Regions from separate parts of the Paenibacillus sp. CAA11 genome, predicted to be linked through region 3. Evidence: riboswitches for the same ligand, from Rfam matches in the RefSeq annotation. Region 3 holds a riboswitch; each other region holds the start of a gene.

Region 1 (5,592 bases), 640 kb from region 3:
GCTGAAACTTATGATTTCATATACGCTGCCGTCGGATGGCATCCGCAGGACGCAATTACTATGCTGGACGAGGATTTGGACTGGATTGCTGAGCTGTGCAAGCATGACAAGGTGGTAGCCATTGGGGAAATTGGACTTGATTACTACTGGGATACTTCCCCCAAAGAAGTGCAGCATCAGGTCTTCCGCCGTCAAATCGGATTGGCCCGAGAGCTTGGCATGCCGATTGTCATTCATGATCGTGACGCACATGAGGATATTGTGAAGATTTTGCGGGAAGAGAAGGCCAGCGAAGTTGGAGGCATCATGCATTCGTTTTCAGGAAGCTGGGAAACTGCCAAATTATGTATGAATATGGGATTCCATATCTCGTTTGGCGGGCCGATCACGTTTAAAAATGCAAAGCAGCCTAAAGAGGTCCTAAAACAGGTTCCACTCGATCGTTTGCTCATTGAAACGGACTCCCCATATTTAACACCACACCCATTCCGTGGAAAAAGAAATGAGTCTGCTCACGTTCGTTTAGTGGCTGAGATGGCGGCCGAGCTCAAGGGGATGTCCTTGGAGGAAATCGCGCAAATCACTACCCAAAATGCACTGGAACGATTTGACATTCGCTGATATCGGGAGCAAAACCGATGAAAAAACGAGATTTTGGAAAAGATTAATGTTTTTTAATTAAAAAAACAGAGTTTATTACAGATTTTTAACCATTTTTTTAAAAAAACGTAGTTGATCTCTCCTTTACAACATGGTTCCAAAAAGGATAGAATCTTTTCAGTAATGGATTTGCGTCATTCGGCTACGCCGGAACGTCAGTCCTTACATGGTTCCATGAACCAGTCTCGCTGAATCTCCTATTTCTGGAGAACGGGGGAACCGATGCGCTGAAGCTTGCTTTGATTTAATGCTACTTGATGGGCTTCAAGCATTTCGATTTCTTTACCGGGTCTTTGGGGTGAATTTGAGGTCACTCGCCATGAGCGGGTGAACTGAGATAGGGCGTCTCTCTACGCCCGAACCCGACAGCTAACCCCGTAAGCGTCATATGAGAGAGGCAACCTCGTGCGTCCTATCAAGCATCCAAGACATTTTCGGAAGCCACGAAAGAGTTCCTCTAACTCTTTCTATGGCTTCTTTTGTTTTGAATAAAACTGATAGGCACGTCATACTGTTGTAAAACGGGGGTGACTTTATGCCAAACAGACTGGGGAAGGATGCGGAATGCAGGGCTTTATAGCGTTCCGTAAAAAATCGGTATATAGTCGCGTCATATGTAATCATGCATCAACCTAGACGGCGAGGCTATGGAGGAGGACGGAAGAAGTGGGCGTGTTCAGAAAGAACGAAACAACCCATGGTTCACGATCATCCAGTATGTCTTACGCGTTGCGATGGAAGCATGACAAGGTACGTCTCATTTCAATATTCGCTATATTAGCCATCGCGGTAGTTTGCATCGTATTGGCCTGGGTATACGGTCAGGCGAGCAAGAGCATTCATCTGGTAATTGACGGGAAGGAGCAAACCGTTGAGACTCGAACCTCATCGGTGGGGTCCCTGCTGGATGAACAATCCATCGAGCTTAAACCGCAGGATGATATTTCAGCTGCAGTAGACAGTGAGCTTAAGGACGGCGATCAGATCGTGATTGACCGCGCTGTGAAAGTTACTGTGCTTGCTGACGGCAAGAGCAATAGCTACTACACCACAGAAGATACCGTTAAGAGCGTCTTTACCAAACTAGGCGTTTCTGTATCGGAACAAGATAAAGTGTATCCTTCGCTTTCAGCCGGCATTACTCCCGACTTGAAAATCCGTGTAGTCCGCGTGAACAAACATACGGTAGAGGAGCCGATTACAGTTCCTTATCAGGTCGTGAAGAAGAAAGATCCTACCCTGCTTGTCGGCAAGACCAAGGTGGTTCAGCAAGGCAGCAACGGTAAGGTCGTGAGCCGAGTAGAGAAAGTGTTTCAGGACGGAGAATTTGTCTCTAAGAGATGGCTGAACAAGACGGTCGAGAAGAAGCCCCAGGCGAAGATCATTGCCGTCGGCACGAAGAAGCCCGAGCCGGTTAAGCCTAAGCCCGAGGTCCTGTCTGCCAGCATCACCCGGGAACCCGGAGCGGTGAAGATAAGCCAGAACAATAAGGTCACTAAGGGCGGCGTAAGTTTTAAATATAAAAAGCTGATTAAAAATGTATCCATGACGGCCTACTCCTCGGAGGAAAGCGGAATTGGAACGAAGACAGCATCAGGAACAAGCGTAACGGAAGGCAGAACGATTGCGGTTGACCCGAAAGTGATCCCACTGGGCTGGTGGGTATATATTGAGGGGGTAGGCTTCCGCCGTGCGGAAGATACCGGTGGCGCCATTAAAGGCAACAAAATCGATGTGTATTATGATAGTTTAAAAACGGCCAATAAATTTGGACGTAAGAAGGGCCGCACCGTGTATGTGATTGGACCAACCAAACCGGAGCTGAACTGATCCGTTTACTTTAAGAATATAATTCGTTATTATATTGATATAATTACGTTAAACTAAGAAGAGGAGCTTTCCTCTTCTTTTTGTTTTACACGGAAAGGACGGCGCAAGGTGATTAAGGAAGTCATTGTTGTCGAGGGAAAAGACGATACCGTTGCAATCAAGCGGGCGGTAGAAGCCGACACGATCGAGACGGGAGGCTCGGCTATTGGTCCGGCGGTTCTCCGCCGAATTGAGCTGGCTCAAGAGAGACGGGGCGTGATTATCTTTACAGATCCTGATCATGCAGGGGAACGCATTCGCAAGATTGTTGCCGCGCGCGTGCCAGGCTGTAAACATGCATTCCTGACGCTGGCTGATGCCACTCGGGCAGGAGACATCGGGGTGGAGAATGCGTCCCCTGAAGCGATCAGAGCGGCCCTTGAGCGTGTGCGGAGCGAGGCACCCGAGGAGGAAAGTCTGATCGATTGGGAAGACTTAATAGACGCGGGACTGATTGTGCACCCGCAGGCTGCTGCCCGGCGGCGTTATATGGGCGAGCTGCTCGGCATCGGATACTGCAACGGAAAGCAATTCCACAAGCGCCTTCGGATCTTCCGAATCACACCGCAGGAGTTCGCGGCGGCGCTGAGTCAATTGGAGGACAAAGGGGTCTAGAGGCAATATGAGCATGAGAGAAGATATATCCACGCCGAGGCGCACCAAAGAGATTATTCAGCGGCATGGATTTTCATTTAAGAAAAGTCTGGGTCAGAACTTTCTGATTGACCAGAATATCCTTGGGAAAATCGTGGGCTCCGCGGGTCTGGATGCCTCCAAGGCGGCCTTGGAGATCGGTCCGGGGATTGGGGCCTTAACCGAGAAGCTGGCTGAAGTCAGCAGCAAGGTGGTCGCCATTGAGATTGATCAGCGGCTGATTCCCATCCTGGATGAGGTATTGGAACCTTATCCGCACGTAAAGGTCGTACATGGGGATGTTCTCAAGCTGGACCTGAAGGAGCTGTTTGCGGAGGAGTTCGAAGCAGATACCCGGGTCAGCGTGGTCGCCAATCTCCCTTACTATGTCACCACCCCGATTCTGATGAAGCTGCTAGAGGAGCATCTTCCGCTGGAGAATATCGTGGTGATGATCCAGAAAGAAGTGGCTGAGCGGATGGCCGCCTCCCCGGGAGGCAAGGATTACGGCAGCTTGAGCATAGCGGTGCAGTATTTTAGCGAGCCGGAGCTGGTATGCATTGTACCGCATACGGTATTTATTCCACAGCCGAATGTAGATTCGGCCGTGATTCGGCTCAAGGTACGGAAAGAGCCGCCGGTGCATGTGGAGAATGAGGCGTTCTTCTTTATGCTGGTACAAGCTGCATTTGCCCAGCGTAGGAAGACGATCGCCAACAATCTGAAGAGCCGCTTCTTCGCCAAAGAAGGGCGGGAGGAGCTGGAGAGACTGTTGGCTGAAGCAGAGATTGAGCCTTCGCGGCGTGCGGAGACGTTAAGTATTGAAGAGTTTGCACGCTTAAGTAATATTTTCTACCGCCAGGGATTACAATAAGGAGACCCTGTGATTGCCGTGCAGGAACTTCACCTAATATGGGCTGGAGTGGAACCAATCCGGCCTCTCGCCCATACGATGGGAGAGAGGTGATGGAGTTGACCAACATTGGAGACCTAGTGGTCCGTAAATCATATGGCGGGGACGTCACGTTTCGTGTAACGGAAATGCGAAGCCATCAAGCAATTATCAAAGGGACGGATTTTCGGCTGTTGGCTGATGCTCCGCTGGAGGATCTCATTCATGCCAAAGATGCCGTGCCCAGTGAGAAGTCTCAGAGAGCTTATATCAAAGCGCAGCAGTCTGTGCAGAAGCTCCATCAGGACCGAGAGGCACAGGTAGAGCAGACTCGCAGCCGCCTTGCAGGAGATCGGAACTTAGCCGGGGCACAGTCTTATTTTGAGGTGCCGGGTACGGTGCTGCATTTGGACGGCGATCCTGCTTATCTGAAGAAGAGTCTTGATTTATATAAGAAGCTGCGCGTACCGGCACACGGACAATATGTGCCTGAGAATGCGATGGCCCAGGCTCTATATCGTCTTCTGCCCACCATCCAGCCTGATATCGTCGTGATAACAGGACATGATGGGGTGCTCAAGAGCAGAATTCATGGGGACTTGTACAGCTTGTCCAGTTATAAGAACTCCAGCAATTTCGTGGAAGCGATCCAGATTGCACGCCAGTACGAGCGTAACTTTGATGCATTAACTATTGTGGCTGGAGCCTGCCAATCGCACTTTGAAGCCCTGCTGCAGGCTGGAGCTAATTTTGCCAGCTCTCCGGGCCGGGTGCTGATTCACGCCCTGGATCCGGTCTATATTGCAGCCAAGTCGGCACTGACCTCTGTCCAAGGAACGATCCATATTACAGACGTGTTAAGTCATACGGTTAGTGGAATTCAAGGGGTAGGTGGCATTGAGACCCGAGGAAGTTATCGCATTGGCCTTCCTAAGCCGCAAGATCTGTCAAAGCTGAATGTGGTTCCTTCTGCAATCTAAGTGATTTTTCCATTCATTTACCTTACTTTCAGTTTCCAAAAAAAATCGTTGACAAATTATTTTTCACCCTGATATAATTATTTGTTTATTTGACAAACGCCTCTCTTTTTGATACAATGGACAAGGAAAGAGGTGGTCACAGGGTATGGCGAAAAATGCGCTGTCAGAAATTAAACACAATCTCGATGCTTACGTGGGCCAAAAGATTATGCTGCGGGCGAATGGCGGTCGCCGAAAGACTGTTGAACGCACAGGTGTTTTAGAGGAAACCTACCCCTCTGTCTTTATTGTTAAGCTGGACGAGGAGCAAGAGACGTTTAAGAGAGTGTCTTACAGTTATGCTGATATACTTACTGAATCCGTGGAAGTTACCCTTTGCGACGATACCAGCGGGGTACGGATTTCGTATATGAAGTCGTGAGCATCTAAGTTTTTACTAAAGCGGCGGTCCCTTCAGAAGGGGCCGTTTTTTTATTTGGCGCTGCAGGAAAGTTTCTCAGAGTATGAAGCGCTAAGCGAAATCAAATAATATCCCTAAAGGAGGGATGACATGTCACG
Region 2 (5,592 bases), 570 kb from region 3:
ACTTTGTCCAAGTTGGAGTCAGCGAAGGCATTACCTGTACCCATGGTGAACAGAATAGTCAAGCTCATCGCCGCTGCTGTCAGTGTCTTTCTCAAGATGTCAAACTCCTTCCAAGGCCTGCGAGGTTAGCTTGAGGATTCGGTTGAAGGTTCCCTATGACCCTCTGTAATCGAGGTCAATTCACCCATAACTGGTTCCCCCGTTTCCCAGGTGCTTGGGAATTCGGCTGGTTATTGTTAGTGCACCTGTGGTTGAAATAGCCTTTACCCCAAGGGGTAAGGGTTATTTGTTCATTCGAATCTAGTGGATTCGAATCTTAGGTTGGAAGAACGCAATACCTTTCCGGGGAACTCGCGTTTCCTCATTCCGACGTACGACCAATGATTACAAAGTTGTTACCATTTACTTGATCATTGTAACAAATGGGTTAGGCTTTGGCAAGTTTTGCTCTCACTTTTTTTGGGAAAACGGCTAAATCTGCGGTTTATTGCCTTTGGGGAGGGGTAATAGATGGTACGATGTAGAAATAGAAAAAAACCCGCAGAATCGATTCCGGCAAGAATCGCTGCGGGCTCAGCACAGGAGGTTTTCTTATTCTACATCGTCGTTGTCTTGGGACTCGTCGGCGACGGATTCGAAAACATCATTGCTCATAATGCGTTTAGCTCCAACGTAACGTTTGACGTAATAGCTGTCGCTCAAATTGCTAACGGTAACTCCTTTAGAGGAAGAGGCATGGGCAAACTTTCCGTCGCCGACATATACCCCAACGTGGGAGATCCCTTTGCCTGAGGTGTTGAAGAACACTAAGTCTCCAGCAATCAGTTCACTTTTGTCTATTGCCGTACCCATCTTGAACTGGGATCCAGATTGGTGAGGAAGCTTGATGCCGAGCTTATTGAACACATATCTTGTAAATCCGGAGCAATCAAATCCACTTGTAGTAGTTCCGCCAGATTTATAAGGTGTGCCAATAGCCGAATCGACAACAGAGTCCAATTTGGTATCAGCAAAAGCGCTTCCAGTTCCTAAGGTAAACATAATGGCAAAACTTACAGCTGCTGCGGTCAACTTCTTCTTCAAACTGACGTAAACTCCTTCCAACGCCTGCGAGGTTAGCTTAAGGATTCGGTTGAAGGTTCCCTATGATCCCTCTCTTGCGAGATCAATTCACCCAAAACGGTTCCCCCGCTTCCCGGATGCTCGGGAATTAGGCTTTCTTATATATTTTGCATCTAAAAGTAGATATTCGACATATCTGTCGAAATTCCTGCTAAATTATTAAAAAAGAATTACAAAGTTGTTACTTTACTTTCATTGGTGTTATTGTAACAAACACAGGTATCTTTTGGCAACGAGTAATTGCGAGATTTTGAGTGATGAGAGCATCAAAAAGACCTCCGTCGTCAGGCGGAGGCCTTATCAGACCTGGGAAGTACAAGATGGTCCGACTATTTGATTAATTTTTTTGATAACTTTTTTTCCAGAGATGATATTGCGAGGATACCGACCAGATACGGAAGAAACTGCGAATAAATGGATAGGATTGCTGCAGGATTAGTCCAATAAGGCCCGTCCAGATCCAGGCGGCTGTGCTGAACATGCCTGCGGCCAGAAGGGCAGCAGCGCCGAGGATACAGGATACGGCAAGCACAGCCGGCAGTTTGCGAACATATTGCATGAGAGAAGGGGCAATCCCTGTTTGCGAGAGCCATCCGAATGTGACATAGAGCAGGCCTTGCTTGACGAGATAACTCCAAATCCCGAGACTGGCCAGAATGACGCCAAACTTGAGCATTGCGCCGGTCGTGCCTTGCAGAAGTCCCGGAAGCAGGCTGTAAAGCTCAGGCAGAAGCCAAATAGACGGGATTAATATTAAGAGCAGTTCTATAGCATAGAGGATGGCTACAGGCTTCCAGCATTTGCGCATTCCTTGGAAGAACAGCCAGCCGGCCCCCTCCTCATCTGCCTCGCCCAATAATCCGTTATATATGCCGGCCCTGATGAGAGGAGTAAGTATCAAGCGGAAGAGGAACATGCCTGCAATAAGGCCGAGCACCAGCTTCACGTCCGAGCTGGTCTGCAGCTCATGTTGGCCTTCTATAAGGTACAGGAGGCGGCTAAGCTGTCCAACCTCTGATTCAGGGTAGCGCCTTAGGGCCGGAGCAATTACGGAGTCTACAATCCGGTATAGGAATACTCCCCAAAGCAGCTGGTACAGAAATAAGAGGATTGCAACCGCAATTTGTCTCTTCGCGCTGCCCAGACCTTGTTTTATATAATGCATGTTTGTCACCTCACCAGGATAGCGATCCAAGCAGCGCTTCGAGCAGCTTGGTGACGCTTAAGTTTAGGCGTGAACGAATTACGGGATCAACCTCTGCCTTGAGGTAGTTGTTCATATGCTTGTTCTCCAGCACCAGGGTGTAAGCCGGGTCAACCATGGCCCAAGCCAGTGGCTCCTTGTAGCTGAACTTGAACCGGGTCAGGGCTGTCTTGGCATCCCACGTCTTGCGTTCTGTATGTCCATCCTTGAAGACAAAGACAAGAGGAACCTCGTGAGCGATGCCGCTCTTACGGCTGACATCGACCCAGGATTCATAACCGGTCCCGTTCTTGCCCGGGTGAATCGTGATATCCTGAATGGCGTAATCGGGCATATGTCCGCCATATACATATTGATTGAAGTAATTCTTCCAGGATTGCCCCGTTGTCTTTTCGACCACCTTTTGAAAATCGGAGGTAGCGGGGTGCTTAAAACGATATTTGGCGCTATATGCAGCCATCACTTTAGCCATCTTTTTACTGCCCAGCTGGCGTTCTAAGTCCTTCAGAAGCAGCTTGCCCCTCGTGTAGGCGTTTTGCGCGTAAACCTCAGCAGAGCCATATTTCCAGGCCGATAATTGGAGAGGCATCGGCGAAGTCACAAGGCTGGATTGGATAGGAAGATTGGAGACTATGCCATATTCCTGCTCCATGAGCTTGTCTTCAGCGTAGGAGGCAAAGCCCTCATCAAGCCAAGGCTCCTCAAATTCATTGCTGGCAATGATGCCATAGAAATATTGATGGGCGATTTCATGGATCACGGTTCGCTCTAGATCGTAGCCGGGAGATTCACTGCTTGCCCCGAAGGCAGTCACGAGCGTAGGGTATTCCATACCTCCTGCTCCATTGCCATCCTTCGGGGGAACGACGATGGATAATGTGGAGTAGGGATAGCTCCCAAACCACTTGCTGTAGGCGGAGAGTGCAGCCTTGGCTGCATAGAAATAGCGTTCCTTCAGGTCCTTATGAGCAGGGTCAAGATACAGCTTGATCCGCACACCGGGGACCTGAGCTGAGGAGAAGGGCTCCTCTGCATAGACGAAGTGAGGTGAAGCTGACCAGGCGAAGTCATGGACATCATCAGCGTAGAACTGATAGGTTTTTCGGTCATTCTTTATGATCGCTGACTTGGTAGGGAACCCGGTAGCAGCCACTATATAATCAGCCGGGACGTTGATCCGTACACTGAATATACCGAAGTCGGAATAAAATTCAGAGGTACCATGATATTGATGGAGATTCCAGCCTTCGGCCGAGCGATTTCGGATCCCCGCTGGTTCATAGACGCTCATCTTAGGGAACCATTGTCCGGCCATCACGAAGTCTCCGGCTGTTCCCATACGGGCAAATACCTTGGGCAGTTGAACCTCAAAATTAATTTGAAGCGTCAGCTCCTCCCCTCCCTTCACCGGGCGAGGCAGCCTGACCTTGACTAAGGTCTTGTCCGTCACATTCCCGTCATCCGGCTGAACATACTGAACGCGATGAAGCAGAGAAATTCCATCCGTGGTTCGTATGTCCTTCAGCTTCATGCTCCCCCAGCCATCCTTGGGCATCGAGTCTCCTCTAAGCTTGCCGCCGGATTCCTTCATAAATGTGCTGTTCTCTGACTCGAATGCATTTGGATATAAGTGAAGATAAATTTCGTTGACCGTTTTCTGTCCCGGATGTGTCCAGGTGAGGGTCTGTGAACCGGTCAAGGTTCGCTTTTGGGCGTCCAGGCTGACATCAATGTGATATTCCGTTACCCGATGGCTAAGCACCTCCGCACTAGGCTGCTGGACGCTTTCCTTAGGGCTCGGGTTCGCAGCCTTGGTGACAGGGGGCTTGCCCTTTTCTGGAGCAAGCGAAAGGAAAGCTTGCTGTGCTGGGTCCCTGATTGCAAGAATCGCGCCTGCAAGCAGCAGTAGAGCGGCTGCGGCTAAAATTTTTTTTTTGTGCTTTGGTGCAGTCATACCCTTCATACCTCCCGTTGACAAGCATCTACAGCATGTATATGTTTGCATTTGGAAGATTATTAGCTAAAATAAAATTAAGGTACAAAGGCGTGCATGAAAGCGCGCTGGATGTGGAGGGACTCATGGATAATAACCAACCGAAAGCAGGCAAGAAGCCGCTAGCGTTAAATATTGTAAGCAGTAACGAGAAAAGCAAGCATAAGGGATTCGGAGCCGGTTCGATTGACCTGAACAACGTATCTCCAGTCATTATTGATGGCGGTGAAGCGAAGATTGATATCGGAGCTATGCATGCCAAGAGTAAGGTAGAACGTGGAATTAAATTCTCGGCGAACCGGGAGGATGTTCCGGCAGGCCGACAGGTTTGGGTTGTATGGGTGGCTGTGGACCGGACACCAGAAGGACAATTCTATGGTGGGGCCACGGCTTGCGAGATGTGGATTGATACGGAGAATAAACGCGGATGGAAGATCCTAGCCGACCATGTAAACAAGCTGGACTATGCGCTGAAGCGGCGGATTATGCTGGATGAGCTAGGGCCAGAGGATAAGGCGGCGCTGAAGCAGCTGCTCGTCTCGCATAATGCAGATTGGTGGGCGCGCTCTTCAGATGAATTGAAGGCGGTGCTGGAAGGGTAACTTGATTTGAATTTACACCCATTCCCAAGAGAATAGGTACAACGCAAAGCAGCCTCCTTATGCAGATCATTATGATCTGTTATAAGGAGGCTGCTTGCATTTATAAAGTGGTGAATTAGAATGGCAGCTCCATTGTTAACGTCTGTCCGTTCTTTTGACCTTCGAGTCCCCAGTTAAACTTGAGGGTCTTCCCCGAACGACCGGCATAAGTCAAGCGATATCTGTAATAATCTGGGGTCTGCTTTTCAATCTTCGTAGCGGTCTCCTTGTCAAATAACTGCTTGTAAAGTACGGAGGACTCCCCTGTGGCCCGGTTAACCAGCATGAGATCACCTGTGCGATGCTGGCGGATGAGCAGAAACTCAGCTTCAAGGGTCTCTACACTGTAGACATCCTTGGTGGTACCGGCAATCCGGTCAAGGTTAAAGCTCTCCACTACCTGGCCCTGCGGGGTAACCAGCTCCATACGATGACCGGTGTTCATGACAATGTTGCCTTTATAAGAAGCCGCGTTAGGGTAAATGTACCCGTAGAAGTCAGGGTTCATCCCTGCGGCTTCCAAGGACATTTGGGCTTGCTTGACGATCTTTCCTTTATAAAGGATTACCCGTATCCATTCGTCGTGGATATGAGGCTCACCATAGGAATTGTTTATATCCAGGACATAGGTT
Region 3 (5,592 bases):
TATAGTCAATGCTGGAGACCCGGCCATGGAACAGGCCCGGATCAGTATAGGACTGGCCGATGAGCTCCGAGCCGATCGCCTGACCATCTGCATTCACGATCAGGCTGCCATTCGCCCGTCCGGGCATCAGAAGCTGGGCTACGCCCGTGGCCGCCAGAGGATATACCATGCCGCAGATCAGAACAAATACGAAGCTAAGCCGTACAATGGTGGACAGGAAGCCTCTTTTGGATTCGGCGGCTTCATGGTCTTCTTGAATAGATGGTGCCGCAAACATGTTCATCATTCCTCTCTTATATCAATTCAACTTACAGAGGCTGTATCCAAAAGCTATATCCAGATGCTGACCAGAAGATCAATCAGCTTGATTCCCAGGAAAGGAACCACAACCCCTCCCAGCCCGTACAGCAGCAAATTGCGGGCAAGCAGCCTGGAGGAGCTCATCGGCTTGTAGCTAACTCCCCGCATGGCCAGCGGGATCAGCAGCGGAATAATGATCGCGTTAAAGATCAGCGCTGAGAGAATGGCCGAGCTGGGCGAGCCGAGATGCATCACATTCAGCCGCTCCATCTGTGGGATGGCCACCGTGAACATCGCAGGAATGATGGCGAAATATTTGGCAATATCATTTGAAATGCTGAATGTGGTAAGCGCTCCTCGCGTCATCAAGAGCTGCTTACCGATCGCGACCACCTCAATAATCTTGGAAGGATCGGAGTCCAGATCCACCATATTCGCCGCTTCCTTGGCCGCTGTCGTCCCGCTGTTCATAGCGAGACCTACATCGGCCTGAGCCAGTGCCGGGGCATCATTGGTTCCATCCCCGGTCATGGCCACCAGCTTGCCTGCCTCCTGCTCCCGGCGGATCACGGCAATTTTATCCTCGGGCGTGCTCTCGGCAATATAGTCATCCACCCCGGCTTCCTTCGCGATCGTCGCAGCTGTCAGAGGGTTATCCCCCGTGCACATAATCGTCTTGATGCCCATCTGTCGCAGCTCTTCAAACCGTTCCTTCATCCCGGGCTTCACCGTATCCTTGAGATAGATCACTCCAAGAACCCGATGATCCACTGCCACCGCCAGCGGGGTTCCGCCAAGCCTGGAGACCTGCTCTCCTATGGCTACCAGATCGGCAGGCACATCCCCTTGCTGGTCCATAACCCAGCGTCTTACAGCATCAACGGCTCCTTTGCGGACCTTGCGCCCGTCCGGCAGATCCATGCCGCTCATGCGGGTTTCGGCTTTAAACTCGATGAATTCTCCGGCGGTTTGCAGCAGGCTCTCATCGAGTCGTCCCAGCGCCTTGGCCAGCTCCAGCACCGAGCGCCCTTCCGGCGTCTCATCCTTCAAGGAGCTGATCACCGCCCAATTCGTCAGCTCCTCTTCAGCCGTTCCGGCTGTCGGAATGAACTCGCTGGCCATCCGGTTGCCGAAGGTGATCGTTCCGGTCTTATCCAGTATCATCGTGTTAATATCGCCAGCCGCCTCCACAGCCTTGCCCGACATGGCGAGCACATTGAACTGGGTGACCCGGTCCATACCCGCAATCCCAATGGCAGACAGCAGGCCACCGATAGTGGTAGGAATCAAGCATACCAAGAGCGCAATCAGCACCGGAATTTCCAAATCGGCATGAAGATAATCGGCGATAGGCCGCAGGGTAACCACCACGATGAGAAAAATCAGCGTCAGGCTGATCAGAAGCGTATTCAGCGCAATCTCATTCGGCGTCTTCTGGCGCTCCGCACCCTCGACGAGCGAGATCATCCGGTCCAGAAAAGACTCTCCCGGATCACTGGTAATCCGCACCTTGATCTCATCGCTGACCACCCGGGTTCCCCCGGTCACCGAGTTGAAATCACCGCCAGCCTCCTTGATCACCGGAGCTGACTCCCCAGTAATAGCGGATTCGTCCACAGAAGCCAGCCCTTCGATCACTTCACCGTCTCCCGGGATCAGTTCGCCTTGGCTGACGATGACCACATCCCCTTTTCTCAGCTCCGAGGAGGATACCTTCTTAACAACGGTGCCCGTCACCTTCCTAGCCGTGATATCCTGCTTGGTCCGCTTTAGGGAATTGGCCTGCGCCTTCCCCCTGCCCTCTGCCAGCGCCTCCGCAAAGTTCGCGAACAGAACGGTAAACAGCAGAATCAGAAACACCGCAATATTGAACCCTCTTGAAGCTGCGGCCCCGAAATATCCGGGGAAGAGAATCATCACCAGAACCAGCACTGTACCGATTTCCACCACGAACATTACCGGATTCTTCAGTAGGGTGATCGGGTTCAATTTGACCACGCTATCCTTGACGGCATTCCGGACCATTGGCCCGGTCAGCAGCTTCTTTCTCTGTAATTTACTCATGATTATACTCTCTCCTCTTCTAACCCAGGGTCAGATATTCGGCCACCGGTCCAAGCACAATGACCGGAAGGAAGGTAAGGGCCCCAATAATCAGCACGGTCCCGATCAAGATACCGGTAAACAACCGGCTATCCGTTCTGAACGTCCCCACCGTCTCAGGAACCGGCTTCTTGCGCAGCAGCGAACCGGCTACCGCCAGCATCGCCGCTATTGAAATGTATCGGCCGAGCAGCATAACGCCCCCGGTCGCCAGGTTCCAGAACGGCGTATTATCCGCCAGCCCCTCAAATCCGGAACCGTTATTGGCGGCCGAAGAAGTAAATTCATACAGCACCTGGGATAACCCGTGAAAGCCCGGGTTGCTGACCGCTCCATAGCCAAGCTTTGTCAGAAAAGCCGCAGCGGTCGGGGCCAGAATAATCAGCGGATGGATAAGAATCGCAATCGCAATCAGCTTCATCTCCCGGGCTTCAATCTTCTTCCGGAGAAACTCCGGCGTTCTGCCTACCATCAGACCGCAGAGGAATACGCCAAGAATGCCGTACATCAGCATGTTGATCAGTCCTACCCCTTTGCCGCCAAACACATTGTTCAGCATCATCAAGGCCAGCGGTGTAATACTGCCAAGCGGCGTCTGCGCATCATGCATATTGTTCACACTGCCGGTGGTAGCTGCGGTTGTAACCGTCGTAAACAGCGAGGATTGAGGGATGCCGAAGCGCACCTCCTTGCCTTCCATATTCCCTTGCGAAGCATCGATGCCCATGGCCTGTATTGCCGGATTTCCGCGGCTTTCCGCATAGTAATTAAGGGACAGCAGCAGGATGAACAAGATCATCATGGCGCCGAAGATCACCCAGCCCTGCCGCTTGTTCTTGGCAAACAGGCCAAAGGTATACGGCAATGCAGCCGGGAGCGTCCACATGGACAAGATCTCAATCACATTCGTCAGCGGACTCGGATTCTCGAAGGGGTGAGCCGAGTTCGCCCCGAAAAATCCGCCCCCGTTCGTGCCCAGATGCTTAATCGCCTCCAGCGATGCAACCGGCCCCATAGCGATTTCCTGCCGGCTTCCTTCAAGCGTCACCACGTCGGCTGCCGGCTTCAGAGTCTGCGGGACGTGAAGGGCCACAAGAGCCAGGCAGACGATCAACGCCAGCGGGATGAACACACGCGTATGCGCCTTGACAAAATCCTGAAAAAAATTACCTACAGAGGCTCTGCCAGTAATCCCCCTTACAAACGCAATCGCAACGGCAAAACCGCTGGCAGCAGAGGTGAACATCATCATAGTAATAACAGCCATCTGCGAGAAGTAAGTCAGCCCGGTCTCCCCGCTGTAATGCTGCAGATTGGTGTTGGTCATGAAGCTGATCACCGTATTGAAGTTCAGCGTTCCTTCCATGCCTTTCGTGCCTGAGGGATTGAATGGCAGTCCTCCCTGCAGCTTCAGAATCAAGTAGCTGAAGATCACAAGCACAAGATTCGTCAGCAGGAAGCTGAGCGCATACTTTTTCCAAGACATGCCCTTCGTCGATTTAAGGCCAATCAGTCTGTAAATGCCGCGCTCTGCCGGACCAAACCAGCGCTCCAGCCTATTCGGCTCATTTGAGAACACATGGAACAAATAAGTACCTACCGGCTTAACCAGCAGGATCAATATCACAATGACAACTGCAATTTGCACGATGCCCATATCAGGTTCCTCCTAATTCTTCATAGCCTGCCTAGAATTTCTCAGGGTGAATCAGAGCATAGACCAGATAGATGAACAGCAGCAGGGTTACGATTAGGATCAAAATCATCGCTTAGCCCCCCTTTTATCATCCACGACCCGTGAGCACCAGAACAGGAACAAGACAATCAAGCCAAAGCCCATAGCAAGAAGGGCTAGCATATATAGATCCGTCATTTATGTTGCGCTCCTTCCCTTGCAAACCTTGCAAATAAATAGTCCGCTCTGTAAGGACAGAGCCATCAAGATCCTAATCATCCATTTCATGGCACAACAAAAAAGACCACAGAGGAATATCCCCGTGATCTTAAATAACGGTCACATGACACCATCCTCTCTCCATACGCTGACGAGGTTAGCTGTCGGATTCGGGCGGTGAGAGTCGCCCTACCCGTTCTTGGACCATGCAGGCACTTGCCCTGCTGGCGACTGAACAGGATTCACCCCTAATGATCTTCCGGCTCCCACTTCCCGGCCTGATCATTGTTGGTTCCCCCGCTTTCCTTTACAGGAAATTAAGCGGACTTGCGAATATGTGGTTTTCAGGTACGAGACGAATCATACCTCTGCACCATGTAGATTGTAAAATTATGTTTTTGGCAAAATCACGAAAAAGGAGCTGCGCTGGATTCAAAAAACTGAAAATTATAAATAAAATTCACACGTTCCGATGAATTGCTTTGTTTTTCATGCTGTTTTCATAATTTTTCGAAAATCACACATGAGGACCTGCAAAGCCTCCCCCTGAACTCTAAAATTCGGCAGGAGGCTTTACTTGCTGTCGTTATGCAGCATCTTCCGTACCTGATGAGCCTAAATAAGAGGCTAACCTGATGGCAGCATAGACCCATAGACCCTCAGACAACCTAGTCAATCAGACCAAGCACCATCTGTATGGAATGATCTGCAAACGCCCGGTCCGGGCGTGACTTCATCAGCACCGTTAGCCCGATAAGCGAAACCACCAGTGTCTGTGCCACGGCCTTGACATTCAGCTTGGGTGCTAATTCGCCTGCCTCTTTCCCCTTCTCCAGAGCTTCCTGAAATATGGCCGCTAGATACATCTGATGCTCACGGGTCAAAATTTCGAATTTCTCATCATGCGGGGCCAGCTCCACCATCGTATTAATGCAGAAGCAGCCCCGTGAGCTGTCGCCTTGACCCGCTTCATCCACAACCCCTTCGAACAAAAGGCGAAATCCCTCCTTGACTGAAGCCCCGGCCGCTAGCATCGTTTTTACGTGCAAGGCATGCTCTGCCGTGTACTTGCGCAGTGCCGATTCAAACAGCTGCTTCTTATCCCCGAAGGCGGCATACAGACTCGGACGCTGAATGCCCATGCCAGCCGTTAAATCACTTAACGAGGTAGCTTCATAGCCTTTGTCCCAAAATAACTGCATGGCTTCTTCCAGCGCCTGCTCCTTAACAAATTCCCGAGGTCTCACCATGGATGATCCTTCCTCCCCTCTTACTATACCAACAAGTAAATAAAT

Evidence for each region. Region 3 has a riboswitch for cyclic di-AMP ahead of kdpF (K(+)-transporting ATPase subunit F). Riboswitches for the same ligand answer to the same signal wherever they lie in the genome.
Region 1: linked by a shared signal. The riboswitch ahead of DCC85_RS00140 (resuscitation-promoting factor) and the one ahead of kdpF (K(+)-transporting ATPase subunit F) in region 3 are both predicted to bind cyclic di-AMP.
Region 2: linked by a shared signal. The riboswitch ahead of DCC85_RS00490 (C40 family peptidase) and the one ahead of kdpF (K(+)-transporting ATPase subunit F) in region 3 are both predicted to bind cyclic di-AMP.

Annotation. Positions count from the first base shown of each region.
Region 1 covers NZ_CP028922.1:28,660-34,251, forward strand. Annotated here, with positions in the region: gene DCC85_RS00135 (TatD family hydrolase) at 1-621, shown strand, start outside; cyclic di-AMP (ydaO/yuaA leader) riboswitch at 837-1,060, shown strand; gene DCC85_RS00140 (resuscitation-promoting factor) at 1,327-2,490, shown strand; gene rnmV (ribonuclease M5) at 2,599-3,144, shown strand; gene rsmA (16S rRNA (adenine(1518)-N(6)/adenine(1519)-N(6))-dimethyltransferase RsmA) at 3,152-4,036, shown strand; gene yabG (sporulation peptidase YabG) at 4,129-5,034, shown strand; gene veg (biofilm formation stimulator Veg) at 5,180-5,455, shown strand; gene DCC85_RS00165 (small, acid-soluble spore protein, alpha/beta type) at 5,585-5,592, shown strand, end outside.
Region 2 covers NZ_CP028922.1:101,206-106,797, forward strand. Annotated here, with positions in the region: gene DCC85_RS00485 (C40 family peptidase) at 1-95, opposite strand, end outside; cyclic di-AMP (ydaO/yuaA leader) riboswitch at 100-238, opposite strand; gene DCC85_RS00490 (C40 family peptidase) at 592-1,083, opposite strand; cyclic di-AMP (ydaO/yuaA leader) riboswitch at 1,090-1,227, opposite strand; gene DCC85_RS00495 (hypothetical protein) at 1,460-2,287, opposite strand; gene DCC85_RS00500 (M1 family metallopeptidase) at 2,298-4,280, opposite strand; gene DCC85_RS00505 (YwhD family protein) at 4,406-4,921, shown strand; gene DCC85_RS00510 (copper amine oxidase N-terminal domain-containing protein) at 5,037-5,592, opposite strand, start outside.
Region 3 covers NZ_CP028922.1:670,447-676,038, reverse strand. Annotated here, with positions in the region: gene kdpC (potassium-transporting ATPase subunit KdpC) at 1-283, opposite strand, end outside; gene kdpB (potassium-transporting ATPase subunit KdpB) at 331-2,364, opposite strand; gene kdpA (potassium-transporting ATPase subunit KdpA) at 2,384-4,060, opposite strand; gene kdpF (K(+)-transporting ATPase subunit F) at 4,092-4,169, opposite strand; cyclic di-AMP (ydaO/yuaA leader) riboswitch at 4,428-4,631, opposite strand; gene DCC85_RS02975 (TetR/AcrR family transcriptional regulator) at 4,966-5,547, opposite strand.